2 linked regions of the Paludisphaera borealis genome follow. The protein of the gene in region 1 interacts with the protein of each later gene in a pairwise test. Links are inferred from orthologs where the notes say so. Each region holds a gene or a part of one and is shown on either strand. Other genes may lie near its edges. The genes, in order: lpdA and BSF38_RS26090.

Region 1 (15,941 bases):
GCCGCGAAGCGGACGCCCTCGTTCATGTTGCGGACCTCGTCGCGCGGCAGCGAGCCGCGGTCGGTGATGTTCTTCGTCGAGTACCGCCTGTGGCCTCCGAGATCCGGGAGGCCGGCGGATGGCGTGGCGTCCTTCGCGGAATCGCCCGGCTTGACGTCGATCTCGCGCCCGGGCCCGGCCGGGGCCGACTTGCCGCGCTCGTACTTCTTGACGAACTGCTGCATCTCGGACTTCGACATACCCGTCGCGGCTTCGATGTCGGGTGTGACGGCGTCCTTGGCAAGCAGGTCCTTGACTGTCCGGAGCACCATCTCGGATTGATCCTGATTCCGAGGCGCGACCGTATCGCCCGACTGGTCTTCGGGCTCCTTGGCCGTCGGCGACGGCGTTCCATCATCCTTGGCGTCAGCGGGTCTCGGATTCCCCGACCCCTCGTTGCCGCCCCCCCCCTTGGGAGTGGATCCGCTCTTCCCGCCCTGCTCCTTACCCTCGCCGCTCTGGTCCGTATTCTGCTCACCCTGCTGGTCGCCTTGCTGAGTTCCTTGACCTTGGCCCTCGGACTTCTGGCCTTGGCCTTCGCCCTTCTGACCCTGGCTCTCGGACTTCTGGCCCTGGCTCTCGGACTTCTGGCCTTGGCCTTGGCCCTTCTGGCCCTGGCTCTCGGACTTCTGACCTTGGCCTTCGCCCTTCTGACCCTGGCTCTCGGACTTCTGGCCTTGGCCTTCGCCCTTCTGGCCTTGGCCTTCGCCCTTCTGACCCTGGCTCTCGGACTTCTGGCCTTGGCCTTCGCCCTTCTGGCCTTGGCCTTCGCCCTTCTGACCCTGGCTCTCGGACTTCTGGCCTTGGCCTTCGCCCTTCTGACCTTGGCCTTCGCCCTTCTGACCTTGGCCTTCGCCTTTCTGCCCCTGTCCTTCGCCCTTCTGGCCCTTAGCGTCGCCTTTCGAGGCTTGGGCTTCTTTGCTTTGCTGCCCGTTTTGTTGGTCCTGGGCTTGGGAGGTCGAATCGTTCTGGGAGTCGTCGCGCTGCGGATTCGATTGATCCGGGCGGGTCGACTTGGGCTTCTGGGTGTCGCGTTCAGCCGAGGGCGGTTCTTCTTCGGGCGGAGGCTGCTGCTCGTCGCTCGGCTTGTCCTGGGCCGGAGGCTTGCTCTTGTACGGCTTCTTTTCCGGCGTCTTGGGCTTATCCTTCCCGTCCTTCTTGTACCGGTCCTCGTCGGACTTCTTGTCCGGCTCATCCTTCTTGGCCGCGGCGTCAGACTTCGCGTTCTTGGAGCTAGGATCGTCTTTCTTGGCCTTGGCGTTCTGATCCTTCTTCGCCTTCTCGTCGGCTTGAACCTGTGAGCCGTCGGGCTTGGCGTTCTTGTCGTCGCGAGCGGTCTGGTCTTTCTTCGCCTTCTCGTCGGCTTGAACCTGTGAGCCGTCGGGCTTGGCGTTCTTGTCGTCGCGAGCGGTCTGGTCTTTCTTCGCCTGCTCGTCGGCCTGAGCCTGCGAGCCATCGGCCTTGCGCTGCGACTTCTCACTGTCGCCCGCGTTGGGTTCGGCGTTCTTGTCGTCAGGGGACTTGGCCCCCGTTTCGACGCCGCGCGGATCGGGACCGCGATGGTCGATGTCGCGCGGGTCGATGACGCGATCCTTCATAACGTCGTCGCGTTTCGTCTGCGGTTTGGTCTGGGGATCGCCGGATTCCTTGGTCGATTTCGGCTTGCCTTGAGCTTCCTTATCGGTCGCCGGGCTCGGTTGCCCGGTCTCGTCGCCCTTGGGCTGAGAGTTCTCGGTGGCGGGGCCTTCGGCTTGCTTGGAGCCATCGGCCTTGGAGCCTTCGGCCTGCTTGGAGCCGTCGGCCTTGGAGCCTTCGGCCTGCTTGGAACCGTCGGCCTTGGAGCCTTCGGCCTGCTTGGAGCCATCGGCCTTGGAGCCTTCGGCCTGCTTGGAGCCGTCGGCCTTGGAGCCTTCGGCCTGCTTGGAACCGTCGGCCTTGGAGCCTTCGGCCTGCTTGGAGCCGTCGGCCTTGGAGCCTTCGGCCTGCTTGGAACCTTCGGCCTTGGAGCCTTCGGCCTGCTTGGAGCCGTCGGCCTTGGAGCCTTCGGCTTTCTTGGAACCTTCGGCCTTGGAGCCTTCGGCTTGCTTGGAACCTTCGGCCTTTGAGCCTTCGGCTTGCTTGGAACCTTCGGCCTTTGAGCCTTCGGCTTGCTTGGAGCCTTCGGCCTTGGAGCCTTCGGCCTGCTTGGAGCCGTCGGCCTGCTTGGAACCGTCGGCCTTGGAGCCTTCGGCCTGCTTTGAACCGTCGGCCTTGGAGCCTTCGGCCTGCTTGGAGCCTTCGGCCTGCTTGGAGCCGTCGGCTTGCTTGGAACCTTCGGCCTTGGAACCGTCGGCCTTTGAGCCTTCGGCTTGCTTGGAACCTTCGGCCTTGGAGCCTTCGGCTTGCTTGGAGCCTTCGGCTTGCTTGGAGCCATCGGCCTTGGAGCCATCGGCCTGCTTGGAGCCTTCGGCTTGCTTGGAACCGTCGGCCTTGGAGCCGTCGGCCTGCTTGGAACCGTCGGCCTTTGAGCCTTCGGCCTGCTTGGAGCCGTCGGCCTTGGAGCCGTCGGCCTTGGAGCCGTCGGCCTGCTTGGAACCTTCGGCCTTGGAGCCTTCGGCCTGCTTGGAGCCGTCGGCCTTGGAGCCTTCGGCTTGCTTGGAACCTTCGGCCTTGGAACCGTCGGCCTTTGAGCCTTCGGCTTGCTTGGAACCTTCGGCCTTTGAGCCTTCGGCTTGCTTGGAGCCTTCGGCCTGCTTGGAGCCGTCGGCCTGCTTGGAACCGTCGGCCTTGGAGCCTTCGGCCTGCTTTGAACCGTCGGCCTTGGAGCCTTCGGCCTGCTTGGAGCCTTCGGCCTGCTTGGAGCCGTCGGCCTGCTTGGAGCCGTCGGCTTGCTTGGAACCTTCGGCCTTGGAGCCTTCGGCTTGCTTGGAACCGTCGGCCTTGGAGCCTTCGGCCTGCTTGGAACCGTCGGCCTTGGAGCCTTCGGCCTGCTTTGAACCGTCGGCCTTGGAGCCTTCGGCCTGCTTGGAACCGTCGGCCTTTGAGCCTTCTTCTTGCTTTGAGCCTTCGGCTTGCTTGGAGCCTTCGGCCTTTGAGCCTTCTTCTTGCTTTGAGCCTTCGGCTTGCTTGGAACCGTCGGCCTTTGAGCCTTCGGCCTGCTTGGAGCCGTCGGCCTTGGAGCCTTCGGCCTGCTTGGAGCCGTCGGCCTTGGAGCCTTCGGCTTGCTTGGAACCGTCGGCCTTGGAGCCTTCGGCTTGTTTTCCAGCTTGTTTCTGCTGGTCGTCGCCGGCGTCGGGCTGATTCGGGGTCTCGCTCCGCTCGCCTTGCTTGACTTCCGAGCCGGCGGATTCGCCGCCGGTGTTACGGCGCGGTTGGGGCGTGTTGGATCCGTCGGACGGGGCGGGTTCTTGCTTCTGAGGACGCTCGGACGGGTTGGCTTGACCGTCGTTCGGTTGAGACTCGCCCTTCTGGCCTTGCTTCGTGTCGCCGTTGCGGCCGGCGGGGGAAGGCTTGTCGTTGTTTGGCAGGGTGCCCGTCTTCTTGAGGCCCTCGGTCAACTGCTGCATCCGCGGGTCGTCGCGAGCCGAGTTGGGCTCGGTCGCCCCGTTCTGGTCGTTCGCGCCGTCCTTGCCGGCCTGGTCGTCGCGGTTTTGCTGGTTCGCGTTCTCACGGTCGGCCGACGGGGTGCTGGATCCGGTTCCGGTGCCGGCGCCCTCTTGTTGGTCGGGGCCGCGCTGGTTGTCTTCGCGATTTTCGGCGCCGCCTTGATCTTTTCCGTCTTGTTTGTCGGCCGGGTCGCGCTGGTCGGGTGCGGTTCGCGGCTGGTCGTTGTTGTCGGCCTGCGGCGGCTGGCTCTGCTCGAACTGCTTGCGGTCCTCGGCCTGCTGCTCCTCGATCTTCTTCTGCTCGGGAGGGGCGACGGCCTCGCCGACTTCGATGGTCTGCTTGGTGGTTTCCATCCGGTTCGAGGTCGGCTCGCGGTTGTCGCGGACGGTCAGCCAGTACGAGAGGGTCGAGCCGGGCTTGACGCGGAGCGCGGCCAGATCCAGCGTCTCGGTGACCTGGAACTCCGGCGTGGGGGGGCGGCCTTCGAGGAGGTTCTTGGAGACGAGGTGGTCGTTGCCCTGGACGACGTGGAGGGTCGCGTCCTTGACTCCCTGGTCGTCGGAGCCGGTGGCCACCATGTCGACCTTGACGTTGACCGGAACCTTGACGGTCGGCTTGTCGGGGCGGAGGAACTTGGCGGTGGGCTGGTTGTCCTTGTGCGCGACGATGCTATAGACCACCGGTCTGGGGTTCAACTGCCCGCCTGTCGTGCGAAAGTTGATCGTGTAGGTGCCGTCCTGCTCGACCTTGAACTTGCCCGTCAGCTGCCTGGGGTCTTGTTCCGAGACCGTCATGCTCGCCGGCACGCCGGTGGTTAGGTTCAGGGTGGCGAGCCGGGCGGGCTCGTTGGTCGTGGCGTGGACGGTGACGATGGTCCCCTCGATCGCCTCGACGTCGCCCCCCTCGATGTTGGTGCGTGGCGGGATCTTGGTGTATTGGGGGAACTCATAGTCGATCGAGACCGACGTGACCATCGGCGCGGGCAGGACGGTCAGGACGTACCGGAGCGACTCGGCGTCGTTGGCCGTGAGGTAGTAATCGAGGGTCTGCTCGACGCTGGTTAGGGTCGTCTGCCAGGGGTCGTAGTAGTTCTTGCCCGGCTCGAACTCCTTGACCGCGAAGAATTTGCCGCCGTCGGTGCTGTAGTGGAGCTTGACCTTCTCGGGGCGGACGCCCTGGACGTCGACCGTGAACGTGACGTGCGTGCCGGCGACGACCTTGGAAAGCTCGGCGTTGGGGCCGGGCTTGATGTTCACCAGCTTGGTGTTGGTGGGCCGGACCACGTCGGCGAGGAACGCGCGCTTGGTGGAATCGAGGATGCTCTTGGGGGTGAACGCGGCGTAAAGGCAGAAGGCGACGACGATTCCGCAGAGCGCGTAGGCCGTCTGCATCGCCCGCTGCTGGTTGACCACCTGGTCGAGCTCGACGTGCGTCAAGTCGTTCACGGCCCGGGCTTCGAGCGCCGCCATCACGGTCTTGGAGACCTGGCCCTGGTGGCGGCGCAGCTCCAGGTAATTGATGAGGCTGTTCTTGATCGTCGGGTCGGCGCCCTCGATCGTCTTGGCGGCGTAGACCGCATTGATCGAGAACAAGAGCGGCAGCACGATCTTGTAGAGCGAAAACCCAAACGCCGCCGTAAGCCCCAGGACGAGAATCGCCTGGCGGGCGACGATCGGGAGGCCCAGGGCGTGGTCGAGGACGACTTCGAGCAGCAACACGAGCGCGACGCCGGCCAGCAGCATGAGGCAGGCGGTGACGAAATCGGTGTACTTGATCCGCGATCGCGTGCGAGCGATCTGGTGCTCGATGAACTCTTTGTAGTCCAGGAGTTTGCCTTGCGGCTGCGTCTGGGCGCCCAGCGTCATATCGCCTGACTCCTCGAGTTGTGCGAACCGGGCCTCTCGACTCGACTTGTGCGATCCATTATACGTCAAGCCGACGCGAAAAGAACGATCAACGCAACGAACCCGTTCGTTTTCAGGCGGCGCGACGGCTTAGGCTCATTCGTCGGGTGGCTGGGGAGGAGCGAAGCGACGCCCCAGGATAGACGCCGCGGCACCCGCATCTGTGGCATGCTGCCACAGCCACCCAACTCAGAGAGGGCGGTAAGGCGAAAAGGGGGGGGCGTCGGATGGCTGGGGAGGAGCGAAGCGACGCCCCAGGATAGACGCCGCGGCACCCGCATCTGTGGCATGCTGCCACAGCCACCCATCCGACGTCGGGTCGACGGCCTCAGGCCCATTCGACCTCGCGGTTTCCGGGGACGACGTCGCCGATGATCCAGGCGGGGATCTTGGCTTTCTGGTTGATGTGGCGGACGATCGACTCGGCGTAGTACTCGGCGACGATCATCGTCATGCCGACGCCCATGTTGAAAACCCGAAACATCTCGTCGTCGTTGATCGAGCCGAGGCTCTGGAGCCAGGGGAAGACCGGGGGGACGTCCCACGAGCCGCGCCGGAGGACCACGCCGAGGCCCTCGGGGAGGATGCGGGGGGTGTTGTCGGTTAGGCCGCCGCCGGTGATGTGGGCGATGCCGTGGACGATCCGCTTGACCCGGTAGTTCCGGTAGACTTCCTTGAGCGCCCGGGTGTAGATCCGGGTGGGGGCGAGCAGCTCGTCGGCGACGGTCCGGCCCAGGGCCTCGACGTGGTCGTCGTAGGCGAGGCCGGCGTGGTCGAAGACGATCTTGCGGGCCAGGCTGTAGCCGTTGGAATGGAGGCCCGAGGAGGCCAGCCCGATGACCTTGTCGCCGGCCCGGACGTCTTGCCCGTTGAGGAGCAGCTTGCGCTCGACCACGCCCAGGCAGAAGCCCGCCAGGTCGTACTCGCCGGGCTGGTAGAACTCGGGGAGGATGGCCGTCTCGCCGCCGATCAGGGCGCATTCGGCCTCGATGCAGCCGTCGCTGATCCCCTTGACGACCTGGGTGGTCAACTCGGGGTCGTCCTTGCTCATGGCGACGTAATCGAGGAACAGCAGCGGCTCGGCGCCGGCGCAGAGGCAGTCGTTGACCGACATCGCCACCAGGTCGACGCCGACCGTCGAGTGCCGGCCGGTCGCGAACGCCAGCTTGAGCTTGGTGCCGACGCCGTCGGTCGAGGCCACGAGCACGGGGTCGCGGTAGGTCCGCGACAGCAGCCCGATGTGGGCGTCGAGCCGAAACAGTCCCGCGAAGCCGTCCTTCCACTCCATGACTCGCGGCGTGAACGTCCGGCGCATGAGCGGAGGAAGCCGGGCCATCGTCTCGTCATAGGTGTTCAGGTCGACGCCGGCCGATCGATAATCCAGTGGCTCGCTCATATCCGTCCGCAAGGAGGGGAAAATCGGGATTCCAGAGACAACGGCATTCAAGAATCATCGCCGACCAACGCCGACGCCGACAAGATGCAATCGCCGTCGGGCCGAGGGTTCGCATGAGACTCAACTCCTTGATCGAACCCGACGATGGGGATAGATTAAGGTTCCCCGGACCGAACTGCGAGGTTTCGGTCGACCAATCGGACCCGCCCGTTTTTTCCTTACTCCGCAAGCATGCTCCCGATTCCGCACAGGAGTTTCTCAATCATGAACCGCAAGTGGTTTGGTTTGGCCGTGGGCCTCGCCCTCGGGTTGGGCATGGGTATGACCGCCCTGACGTTCGCCGCCGACGAGAAGGAAACTGAACTCGGCAAGCTCATGGAGAAGGTCCAGAAGAACAAGACCACGATCACCAAGGGCACGCGCAACGTCGCTGCGTACAAGAAGTCGCAGGCGGAGATCGAGAAGGCCGCCAAGGATTGGGTGAAGCAGGCCAAAGAGGCCAAGCCCCACAACGAGGTCGTCAAGTCCGCCAAGGGCGAGGCCGACCCGCAGAAGAAGTGGGACGAACTGATGGACCTCTGGGGCAAGGAGTCGCAGAAGCTCGCCGACCTCGTCGCCAAGAGCGAGTCGACCCAGAAAGACGCCAAGGACCAGCTCAATACGATCAACAAGACCTGCACCGAGTGCCACCAGGTCTTCCGCGTCGACGCCGACGAGAAGTTCTGAGGCGAGGGGCCACGAGTTCGGTTCGGTCCGGTTCGGTTCGAGCCCGTGCCACCCCCGAATAATACAAGCCCGAAGCGCCAGCGAGTGCATGGTTTCGGCGTCGGCTGATTCAGCACGATCGCTGGGAAGGCACGCGCTGGCGCTTCGAGCTGCTCTGAAAATACTCCCGCGAGGTCATGCCCCGATACAAACCCGAAGCGCCAGCGAGTGCATGTTCTCCGGTGCTCGGCTCGGGAATGCACTCGCTGGCGCTTCGGGCTTGTATCGTGCCCGGGCGACCGCGATCCCCATTTTCAGACTGCTCTGATTCCCCCTTTTCGCCTTACCGCCCTGTCCGGTCGAATGATAGACTTCGGCGCGGTCCCGTCCGACGGGGGGAACCGCGGTGGCATGGAGCGGAAGGGGAGTCCCGAGGTGAGTGGTTCAACCGACTGGAGGGTCGACGTCGGCTGGCTCGACCTGACGCTGCCGACCGTCGAGGAGAACCTGGCGGTCGACGAGGCGCTGCTGGTCGCCGCCGACGAGCGCAACGGCAAGGCGGTGTTGAGGTTCTGGGAACAGCCGGGCTCGGCCGTGGTGCTCGGCGCGTCGCGGCGGATCGACGCCGACGTCCAGGTCGAGCGGTGCGTCGCGGACGGCGTGCCGATCGCGAGGCGGTCGAGCGGCGGGGGCTCGGTCTTGATCGGTCCGGGGGCGTTGAACGTCACGCTCGTCCTGCCGATCGCCGCCAACCCCGCGCTGGCGACGGTGGACGGGGCGCAGAGTTCGGTGCTGGAACGGATCGCGGCGGGAATCCGGGTCGGCGGGGCGGCCGTCGAGGTTTGCGGCTCGGGCGACCTGACGGTCGGCGGCAGGAAGTTCGCGGGGAGCGCCCAGCGGCGGCTCAAGAACTGGATTCTGGTCCACGCGTCGATCCTCTACGATCTTCCTATCCACCGTATTGATCGGTACTTGCGTCTTCCCGGCCGGCAGCCGACGTATCGGCGGGGGAGATCGCACGAGGATTTCTTGATGAATCTGCCGATTTCTCGTACAATCTTATGCGATTTGATCCGCTCGACGTGGTCACCCTCCTCTCTTCTCACTGCGACGTCGGATGTTCCCCAAGATCTCCTCGAAAGTCTACTCGCCGAGAAGTTCGCGAACCGATCTTGGATCGAGCGACTATGACGCCGAGGCGACGGAGCCGCCGGAAGTGATGCAGCGACGGCGAAATCAACCGATTGAGCGTGTGTCTCAAACGCGCAACGGGTCCGTAGCCGTCTATAGTACTGAGATGGGCGGCGCGCGCCGTTCGGATCGGGGAGTCGCCGAATCAACGGACAGGCGGAGGGGGGCCGGCAACGCGGGTCGGCCCTCCTCCGCCCGTTCGTCTTTCTTACGTCAAGTCCGCGGCTCGTCCCGGGGCCTTGAGGCCGGGATCAGCCAGGAGATCCATTTCGATGACACGCACGTCGGTCGCGAGCCGAGCGAACCTGGGCCTGGTCGAAGACTACCACCAGCGGTGGCTGACTGATCCTGACTCGGTCGACGAGTCGTGGCGCAGTTTCTTCGAGGGTTACGAGCTCGGCAAGACGCCGCTGAAAACCGAGGCCGCCGCGTTCGGTGCCGGACCTCCTCCGGCCCAGGAGGCGGTCAAGGGTGTGACCCGCCTGGTCGACGCCTACCGCGAGCTGGGCCACACGCTGGCCGACCTCGACCCCCTCAAGCTCACCCCGCGGCGGCAGTCCGACGAGCAGCTCGACCTTGCCGCCTTCGGCCTGTCCGCGGCCGACATGGATCAGGTGTTCTACTCCAAGCTCGCCGACCACGACCACTGCACGCTCCGCGAGCTGCTGGCGATCCTTCGCGAGACGTACTGCCGGACCATCGGCGTCGAGTTCATGCACATCCGCAACATGGAGGTGCGCCGCTGGCTGCTGGATCGGATGGAGCCGATCCGCAACCACCCCCGGTTCGACCTCAAGAAGAAGCGGCGGATCGTCTACAAGCTGAACGCCGCCGAGCTGTTCGAGACCTTCCTCCACAAGAACTACGTGGGGCAGAAGCGGTTCTCGCTCGAAGGGGGGGAGATGCTGATCCCGCTGCTCGACTCCCTCATCGAGCGCGCGGCCGGCTACGGGGTGCTCGAAATCGTCATGGGGATGCCCCACCGGGGGCGGCTCAACGTGCTGGCGAACATCCTCCACAAGCCGTACGGCCTGATCTTCAGCGAATTCGAGGGCAACATGCCCGAGACCGTCGCCGGCGACGGCGACGTCAAGTACCACCTGGGCTTCTCGGCCGACCACGTGACCCAGGACAAGCACACGGTCCACCTGACGCTCACCCCCAACCCCAGCCATCTTGAGGCGGTCAACCCGGTCGTCGAGGGGCGGATGCGGGCCAAGCAGAGGCGCAACAAGGACACGGCCCGCAAACTCGGGGTGCCGATCCTGATCCACGGCGACGCGGCGTTCGCCGGCCAGGGGCTGGTCGCCGAGACGCTCAACCTCTCGCAGCTTCACGGTTACCGGACCGGCGGCACGGTCCACATCGTGGTCAACAACCAGATCGGCTTCACCACCTCGCCCGCCGACGCCCGGTCGACCCGCTACTGCACCGACGTCGCGAAGATGATCGAAGTGCCGATCTTCCACGTCAACGGCGAGGACCCCGAGGCGGTCGTCTTCGTCGCCGAGCTGGCGATGGACTTCCGCCAGACCTTCGGCCAGGACGTGGTGATCGACATGGTCTGCTACCGGCGCCACGGCCACAACGAGGGGGACGAGCCGGGGTTCACCCAGCCGATCATGTACGAGAAGATCCGCAACCGGATCAGCATCCGCGAGCTGTACACCGAGCAACTGGTGATGGCGGGCGAGCTTTCGAGCCAAGAGGCCGAGACCATCGCCGAGACGTTCGCCGAGAAGATGCAGGAAGTGTTCGAGGAGGTGAAGGTCCGCGGGATCGAACCGCGCGTCGTCCCCCCCGGGTACTCGTCGGGGCCGTGGGCCGATCTGACGCCGACGTTCTCGTTCGAGCCGGTCGACACCGGGGTCTCGTACGAGAAGCTCGAAGCGATCACGGCCGTCCCCGCCAACCCCCCCGAAGGCTTCACCGCCAATCACAAGCTGACCCGGATCTTCCAGGCTCGGGTCAAAACCATGCAGGAGCGGGGCGCGGTCGACTGGGCGTTCGCCGAGAGCCTGGCGTTCGGCTCGCTGCTGGTCGAAGACACGCCGGTCCGCCTGAGCGGTCAGGACAGCCGCCGGGGCACGTTCAGCCAGCGGCACGCGGTCTTGATCGACCAGCACACCGGCCAGCCCTGGATTCCGCTCAACAACGTCGCCGCCGGCCAGGCGCAGTTCTGCGTCTACGACAGTTTTCTGTCCGAGGCCGCCGTGCTCGGCTTCGACTACGGCTACTCGCTTGACGAGCCGTTCATGCTCATCATGTGGGAGGCCCAGTTCGGCGACTTCGCCAACGGCGCCCAGGTCATCATCGACCAGTTCATCGCCTCGGCCGCATCGAAGTGGGGACGCGGCAGCGGCCTGGTCATGCTCCTTCCTCACGGCTACGAAGGGCAGGGGCCCGAGCACTCCAGCGCCCGTCTCGAGCGTTACCTCCAGCTCTGCGCCGAGGAGAACATCCAGGTCGCCGTCCCCTCGACGCCGGCCCAGTATTTCCACCTGCTGCGGCGGCAAGTCCGGCGCAACTTCCGCAAGCCGCTGGTGGTGATGACGCCCAAGAGCCTCTTGCGGCACAAGGCGGCGGTCTCGCCCGTCGATCAACTGGTCGTCGGTCAATATCACGACGTGCTCGACGATCCCGACTCGCCCGATCGCGCCCGGCGGCTGTTGCTCTGCTCGGGCAAGGTCTATTACGACCTCGTGGCCAAGCGCCAAGAAGTCGGCAAGGAACGCGAGGTCGCCATCGTCCGGCTGGAGCAGCCCTACCCCTGGCCGGCCGACGAGCTGAAGCGGATCTTCGACCGCTATCCGGCGGTTCGCGAGTGGGTCTGGGTTCAGGAAGAGTCGCAGAACATGGGCGCTTGGACTTTCGTCGCGCCTCGGTTGGCGGAGCTGATGGGAGTTCCGTTCCAGTACGTCGGCCGAGACGCGAGCGCCAGCCCGGCCACGGGCTCGAAGTTGGTTCACGACCGCGAGCAGTCCGAACTGGTCGAGGCGGCCGTGGTCGGCGCCGCGGTCCCCCATCTCGTCACCGCAACCCCCGTCCGCGCGCTGGCCGCCGCCGGCCTACGGCAAGGAGTGAGCTGAAGATGTCCGCTGTTTCGATTAGCGTTCCAGGGGTTGGTGAATCGATCTCGGAAGGAATTCTCTCGCGTTGGCTCGTCGCCGACGGCTCGCAGGTGAAAGCCGGCGACCCCCTGTTCGAGCTGGAGACCGACAAGGCGACCAACATCGTCCCCGCGCCGGCGTCGGGCGTGCTCAAGGTCGGCGCGGCCGAGGGGGACGTCGTCGCCATCGGCGCGAACATCGGCACGATCGATCCGTCGGGTGCCCCCGCGTCGGCCGCCAAGGCCGTCGTCCTCGCCGAGTCGGCCGCCGCGAAGCCCGCGGCCGCGAACGCCGCCGGCGGCTCGACGGCGACGCTCGCCCCGTCCGTCCGTCGGATCGTCGCCGAGGAAGGGGTCGACGCGTCGCAGGTCGCCGGCACCGGTCGTGACGGCCGGATCACTAAGGGCGACGTGCTGGGACACCTCGAACAAGGCGCGGCGACGAAGCCGGCCCAAGCGGCCCCGGCCGCTCCCCCCGCCCCTGTCGCCAAGCCGGCCGCTCCGGTCGCCCCCGGGCGCGGCGAGCGCGAGACCCGGCAGCGGATGAGCGGGTTGCGGCAGCGGATCGCGCAGCGGCTGGTCGAGGTCCAGCAGACCGCCGCCATCCTGTCGACCTTCAACGAGGTCGACATGTCCCGCGTCATGGACCTGCGCGCCAAGTACAAGGATAAGTACCAGAAGACCCACGGCGTGTCCCTGGGCTTCATGTCGTTCTTCGTCAAGGCGACGATCGAGGCGATCAAGGCCTTCCCGGCCGTCAACGCCCGGATCGAGGGGAACGAGATCGTCTACCAGAACTACTTCAACATCGGGGTGGCGGTCAGCACCGAGCGCGGGCTGATGGTGCCCGTGCTCCGCGACGCCGACACGCTCTCGTTCGCTGGGATCGAGAAGGCCATCGGCGAATTCGCCGACAAGGCCCGCAAGGGGACGATCGGCGTCGACGACCTCCAGGGCGGCACGTTCACGATCACCAACGGCGGCGTCTTCGGCTCGCTGCTCTCGACCCCGATCCTCAACCCTCCCCAGAGCGGCATCCTCGGCATGCACGCGATCAAGAAGCGTCCGGTGGTCGTCGACGACCAGATCGTGATCCGGCCGATGATGTACCTGGCGCTCTCCTACGACCACCGGCTGATCGACGGCCGCGAAGCCGTCAGCGCCCTGGTTCGGATCAAGGATTGCCTCGAAGACCCCGAGCGCATGCTGCTGTCGATCTGAGGCTGAAACGACCGCGTCGCGGCGGCGGGCTTACGAGATCCCTTCGAACACGATGAGGAGAATTCGGTGGCGGAACGGTACGACTTGGTGGTCGTCGGGGCGGGACCCGGGGGCTATGTGGCCGCGATCCGGGCGGCCCAGCTTGGCATGAAGGTCGCCTGCGTCGAGAAGCGGTCGGACCTGGGCGGGACCTGCCTCAACATCGGCTGCATCCCCAGCAAGGCGCTGCTCGATTCGAGCGAGTTGTACCACCTGGCGAAGGAGCGGTTCAGCAAGCACGGAATCAAGGTGGGAAGCCTCGCCCTCGACGTCCCGGCGATGCTCAAGCGCAAAGACGAAGTCGTCAAGGGCCTCACCGACGGCGTCCGCTACCTGTTCCGCAAGAACAAGATCGAGCCGATCTTCGGCGCGGCCAAGCTGACCTCGCCGACGACCCTTCAGGTCGCCAAGAACGAAGGGGGGACGGTCGACCTCGAAGCCGGCCACATCCTCCTGGCCACCGGCTCGGAGCCCACTCCACTTCCCTTCCTGCCGTTCGACGGCAAGACCGTCGTCAGTTCCACCGAGGCCCTTTGCTTCGACAAAGTGCCCGAGCACCTGGTCGTGATCGGCGGCGGCGTCATCGGCCTGGAGCTGGGCTCGGTCTGGAAGCGGCTCGGCGCGAAGGTCACGGTCATCGAGTTCCTGCCCCGGATCGTCCCCACGGCCGACCTGGAGATGGGGGCCTTGCTCCACAAGAGCCTGGTCAAGCAGGGGCTCGAATTCCACCTCGAAACCAAGGTCACCGGCGCGAAGGTCGAGGGTGCCAAGGCGACCGTCACCGCCCAGACCAAGGACGGCAAGACGCTCTCGGTCCCCTGCGACAAGATCCTGGTCGCCGTCGGCCGGAGAGCGTACAGCGAAGGGCTCGACCTGGCGAAGGCGGGCGTGACGGTCGACGCGCGCACCGGCAAGGTCGCGGTCGACGGCCGTTTCCGCACCAACGTGCCGACGATCTCCGCGATCGGCGACCTGATCGACGGGCCGATGCTCGCCCACAAGGCCGAGGACGAGGGGGTCGCGTTCGCCGAGATCCTCGCCGGCAAGTCGGGGCACGTCGACTACAACACGATCCCCAACGTCGTCTACACCTGGCCCGAGCTGGCGAGCGTGGGCCAGACCGAGGAGCAACTCAAGGAGCAGGGGGTCGGCTACCGAGTCGGCAAGTTCCCGTTCCTCGCCAACGGCCGGGCCAAGGCGATGGACGAGACCGAAGGGCTCGTCAAGATCCTCGCCGACGCCAAGACCGACCGCGTGCTCGGCGTCCACATCCTCGGCCCCCGCGCCTCGGACCTGATCTCCGAAGCCGTCACGGTCATGGAGTTCGCCGGCTCGTCCGAGGATATCGCCCGCATCTGCCACGCCCACCCGACCCTCAGCGAAGCCGTCCGCGAAGCGGCCCTGGCCGTCGACAAGCGGGCGATTCATAGCTGACCGGAGGGGGGCTCACGAAAAAATTCGGTTCTTTGTCGGGAGAACGCCAAACCGACATTGAACCCGATTCGTCTCCTCGGTAATATGTCTTCAGTTCGACGTGAAACACGCCGATGAATATCTTAGCGAGATTCATCAGCATCACGTTCGGGGGATTAGCTCAGCTGGGAGAGCGCTTGCATGGCATGCAAGAGGTCGGGGGTTCAAATCCCCCATCCTCCACTTCTCGTCAACGATCGGGTTTGACAAAGACTCGGTCGTCCCACCTTTTATCCGCATCTAGCTTCGCAACCAACTTTCATTCATCCGGTTCGCGGCTATCATCGGCCGCTTCGAGCCGCTTCAATCTCTCCACGGTTTGGTGCTCTCCTGTTTTGGGAGTTCCGCCGTGGAGTTTTTCCTTTTCGGTCGCTCCCGCACCGTCGAGGTCTATCGCGGTTGCCGGACACGGGTTTCTCGCACCGAGGACGGTGTGAGGAAGCCCTAGGCGAAGCTTCAGCGCGTCATGGTCCGTCCCTCCCGGACCCTCGCGCCGGGTGACGCGTCGACTGGCTTGGACTGGATGGAATGGAAAGGAAGTGGTCCGTAGGTCGAGGACTCGACCGACCGGCTTGGCGCTCCGCCGATTGGGAGTAGGTTCGATGCATGAGCCCTGGTTGACTGATCAGATCCGATCCCGAGTCTTCGTCGTCCACCTGCCCGGGATGACCCGCGAGCGCGAGCGGGCGCTCATCCGCCGTTGCAGCCTGCTGGCCCGTACCGCCTTGGCGGCTGGCGTGCCTCTGACCGTCGCCTGGAACATGCTCGGCGAGCGGATCGAGTGGTTGTCCGCCCGCCTCCGCACCGAGCACGAGCGCGAGTCGTTCGCGGCCGTCATGCACCGGCTTCGCCTCGAACTCTTCCAGGATCGCGCCTACGCCTCGCGCTGAGCAACTCCGTTCAGGGCGCCGGTTGCGGCTGCTCGCCGGGGAACTTGCCACGGAGCCGGAACAGGTCGACGAGGGCCCGATCGATCATCCGTTCCCCCGCTCCCAGGGCGATGGGCGACATCGTGGCGTCGGCGCCGTAGCCCCCTTCGGCGGCGGCCTCGATGGTCGGGAAGTAGAGAAAGTGGCCGTTGCAATAGCCGAAGACCAGCGCGTGCGGCAGGTCGGCCCGCTCCCGCAATCGCAGGGCGTGCTGACAGAACGGCTCGCCGGGCAGGGCGACGACGCCAAGCTGATCGCCCAGAAGCACGGTCGTCGTCTCGGTCTTCATGCCGTCGCCGTATTCTTCGAGGATGTTCCGCACCAGCTCCGGGAAGAACGCGCGGCCGTAG
Region 2 (3,506 bases), 1.0 Mb from region 1 along the record:
ACTGGCAGTAGCGGATCTCCCGCTCGGTGTAAATCCGCCGCAGGAAGAGTTCGCCGTACTGCTCGATCATCTTGCCGATCCGAGGGCACTCGACGATGTCCGTTCCGATTCCGACGATCTCCATGCGTGCGATTCTCCTGGCGGTATCCGGGTGATTTCCCCCAGTTTATCGTCCGACCCCGCAAGCGAGTAGGATGCGCCCGGTTGCGCGGGGGCGGCCTGCTCGCGGCCTCGAAAACCGATCGCCGCTCGGGGGGCTCGCCGGTATACTTTGGGAGTTGACACGACGACCGCACCAACCCACTCCGTCAGGAGCCGCGAGCCGCCCCAATACGGCCCCGGCGGCTCGGGATGAACCGACCGCGATGGATCTTCTCGCCGACCTCACGACCCCCCAGCGCGAAGCCGTCATGCACGTCGACGGCCCCATGCTCGTCCTCGCCGGCGCGGGCTCCGGGAAGACCCGCGTCATCACCCGCCGGGTGGCCTACCTGCTCAAGCAGGGGATCGCCGCCGACAACATCCTGGCGCTGACCTTCACCAACAAGGCCGCCGGCGAGATGCGCGAGCGGATCGAGGCCCTCACGCCGGGGGCCCGGGTCTGGGTCGGCACGTTCCACGGCTTCTGCGCCCGGCTCCTGCGCACCCACGGCTCGCTCGTGGGCCTCGACAAGGCGTTCACGATCTACGACCAGTCCGACCGCCTGAAGACGGTTCGCGAGGTCCTCGACGCGCTCGGGATCGAAGACCCGCCGATCACCCCCGAAAAGATCGAGTCGGCCATCAGCAAGGCCAAGAACGACCTGGCCAGCCCCAAGTCGCTCGCCTTCCGCGCCCGAGACGACAAGGATCGCCTGGTCGCCAAGGTCTACGCGGCTTACGAAGAACGCCTGAAGGGTGCCTCGGCCGTCGATTTCGACGACCTCCTGGTCCACGTCGTCAGCATTCTCAAGAATCACAAGGACGTCCGGGCGAGCCTCGACGCCCGGTTCCGCTACGTCCTGGTCGACGAGTACCAGGACACGAACATGGCGCAGTACGCCATCGTCCGGGCCCTTTCGGTCGACCACCCCAACCTGTGCGTCACCGGCGACCCCGACCAGTCGATCTACGGCTGGCGCGGGGCGAACCTCTCGAACATCCTCGAATTCGAGAAGGACTACAACTTCGTCAAGGTGGTCAAGCTCGAGCACAACTACCGCAGCACCAAGAACATCCTCAGCGTGGCCGACCACCTGATCCAGTTCAACACCAACCGCAAGCCCAAGGCGCTGATCACCGAGAACTCGCGCGGTGAGCCGGTCGATCTGACCGTCTACGGCCGCGAGAGCGACGAGGCCGAAGGGGTCGCCGGCCGGATCCAATCGCTGGTCCGCGACGGCTCGTACAACTACTCCGACGTTGCGGTCTTCTGCCGAATCACGGCCCTGACCCGCACCTTCGAGCAGGCGTTCCGGTCGGCCCGCATCCCCTACCAGATCATCGGCGGCGTCTCGTTCTACGAACGGCAAGAGGTCAAGGACGTCGTCTCGTATCTCAATCTCATCAACAACCCCAAGGACGACCTGGCCTTCACCCGGGTCGTCAACGTCCCCCCTCGGGGCCTGGGCAAGACGTCGTTCGAGCACCTGATCAGCGCCGCGCGCGAGCGCGGCGAGACGCTGCTGGAGACCGCCCGGAAAGCGAAGAGCGTGCCGGGGCTGAAGGACAAGGCGATCCGCGCGTTTCTCGATTTCACCCAGCTTTACGACGAGTTGGCCGCGCTCCGCGATGACTCGGTCGAGAAGGTGATCCTCCAGCTCATGGAGAAATCGGGCTATCGCCAGCACTTGAAGGACGAGCCGGGCGACAAGGGCGAGGACCGGCTGGCGAACCTTGAAGAGCTGATTACTGCGGCACGCGAGTTCGACGCGGAGCACGCCGGCGCCACGATCCAGGAATTCCTGTCCGACATCACTCTGGCCTCGCCGATCGACCGCTGGGACCAGCAGACCGGGGCCGTGACCTTGATGACGCTGCATGCGGCGAAAGGGCTGGAGTTTCCGGTCGTCTTCATCGTCGCCCTGGAGGCGGGCATCCTGCCTCACAGCCGGGCTTTCGACAACCCCAGCGAGATGGAGGAAGAGCGCCGGCTGCTGTTCGTGGGCATCACCCGGGCGAAGCGGGAACTGTTTCTGAGCCGTTGCCGCATCCGGAGCTTTCGGGGCCAGCAGCAGGCCACAGCGCAGTCGCAATTCCTGACCGAACTTCCCAGGGAGTTCATGGTTTACGAAGACCGCTCGGGCGTCGTCACGAGCGAACGGGGATGGTCGCCCTCGTCGTCTTCGTCCTCGGGCTACGCGTCGCGTCGACCGGAGCCGCGTCCGAATCCGACGCCGTCGCCCGCCGCGTTCCGGCTCACGACCGCGGCGCAGCTCGGGGGCGGGTCGTTTCCAACGACCACCCCGACCAGCGATCTCGACGCCTTCCGGCCGGGGGCGTCGGTGCTTCATCCCGAATACGGCCTGGGACGGATCGTCTCGGTCGACGGCGCCGGGCCCAACCGCAAGGGGAAGATCGCGTTCACGCTCTCGGGCGAGAAGACGTTCGTGCTCGCCAAGTCCCCCTTGAAGGTCGTCGGCAAGGCCGGCGGCCGACCGACCCGCTGAGCGTGCCCGCACACGCGAAGAGATTCGAGAAGGAGGTTCCACAATGCCCCGACTGGGCGTCAACATCGACCACGTCGCCACGCTCCGCCAGGCGCGGAAGGGGCGCGAGCCCGACCCGGTCTGGGCCGCGGCCATCGCCGAACTCGGCGGCGCCGACGGGATCACGATCCACCTGCGCGAGGACCGTCGCCACATCCAGGATCGCGATCTCCGCATCCTCCGCGAGACCGTGCAGGTCGTCCTCAACCTCGAACTCTCCATCGATCCGGCGATGGTCGCGCTGGCTCTGGAGTACCGGCCCGACCAGGTGACGCTCGTTCCCGAGCGCCGCGAGGAGATCACGACCGAGGGGGGGCTGTCGGTCACCGCCCACCGCTCCCGCACCGCCGAGGCCGTGGCGCGGCTGCGTGACGCCGGCATCCACGCGGCGCTCTTCCTCGACGCCGATCCTGCCGAGATCGACGCGGGGATCGAGCTGGGGGTCGTCGCGATCGAGCTGCACACCGGCCGCTACGCCAACGCTCGCGAGGGGTCCGACCGCGACGTCGAACTCGACGCCCTGCGGCGGGCCGGGGCCCGGATCGCGGCCGCGGGCGTCGAGCTGCACGCCGGGCACGGGCTCGACTACCGCAACGTCCAAGCCGTGGCCGCGCTCGATCGGATGGCCGAGCTGAACATCGGCCACAGCATCGTCAGCCGCTCCCTCTTCGTGGGCCTGGAGCGCGCCGTCCGCGAGATGAAAGACTGCATCGAGGTCCGGGCCTGATCCCCCTCCGTCGACTCGACCGCGAGGGAAGCCCATGTTTTCGAGCCGCAACACTCCTGCATGGAGCCATGTCGTATTTCCGGTCGCGACGG

Evidence for each region.
Region 2: the proteins of lpdA (region 1) and BSF38_RS26090 interact in binary tests that used the Escherichia coli proteins (3 or more experiments, as listed by UniProt). The link is inferred for Paludisphaera borealis from one-to-one orthologs.

What each region holds. Positions count from the first base shown.
Region 1 is NZ_CP019082.1:5,702,851-5,718,791, forward strand. Bases 12,483-15,419 are described here. They hold lpdA (dihydrolipoyl dehydrogenase), read left to right. Parts: upstream 12,483-13,216; coding sequence 13,217-14,623; downstream 14,624-15,419. Other genes in these bases: odhB (2-oxoglutarate dehydrogenase complex dihydrolipoyllysine-residue succinyltransferase), read left to right, coding at 12,483-13,150; BSF38_RS22035 (hypothetical protein), read left to right, coding at 15,265-15,419. Outside these bases: BSF38_RS31760 (hypothetical protein), read right to left, coding at 1-5,489; purM (phosphoribosylformylglycinamidine cyclo-ligase), read right to left, coding at 5,857-6,924; BSF38_RS22005 (cytochrome c), read left to right, coding at 7,189-7,650; BSF38_RS22010 (lipoate--protein ligase family protein), read left to right, coding at 8,065-8,820; BSF38_RS22015 (2-oxoglutarate dehydrogenase E1 component), read left to right, coding at 9,093-11,909; more of odhB, read left to right, coding at 11,912-12,482; more of BSF38_RS22035, read left to right, coding at 15,420-15,552; BSF38_RS22040 (neutral/alkaline non-lysosomal ceramidase N-terminal domain-containing protein), read right to left, coding at 15,563-15,941. UniProt on the Escherichia coli protein: Lipoamide dehydrogenase is a component of the glycine cleavage system as well as of the alpha-ketoacid dehydrogenase complexes.
Region 2 is NZ_CP019082.1:6,740,533-6,744,038, reverse strand. Bases 1-3,006 are described here. They hold BSF38_RS26090 (ATP-dependent helicase), read left to right. Parts: upstream 1-365; coding sequence 366-2,648; downstream 2,649-3,006. Other genes in these bases: BSF38_RS26085 (pyridoxine 5'-phosphate synthase), read left to right, coding at 2,692-3,006; acpS (holo-ACP synthase), read right to left, coding at 1-124. In the rest of the region: more of BSF38_RS26085, read left to right, coding at 3,007-3,414. UniProt on the Escherichia coli protein: A helicase with DNA-dependent ATPase activity. Unwinds DNA duplexes with 3'-5' polarity. Translocates on single-stranded DNA with 3'-5' polarity. Initiates unwinding more efficiently from a nicked substrate than double-stranded DNA.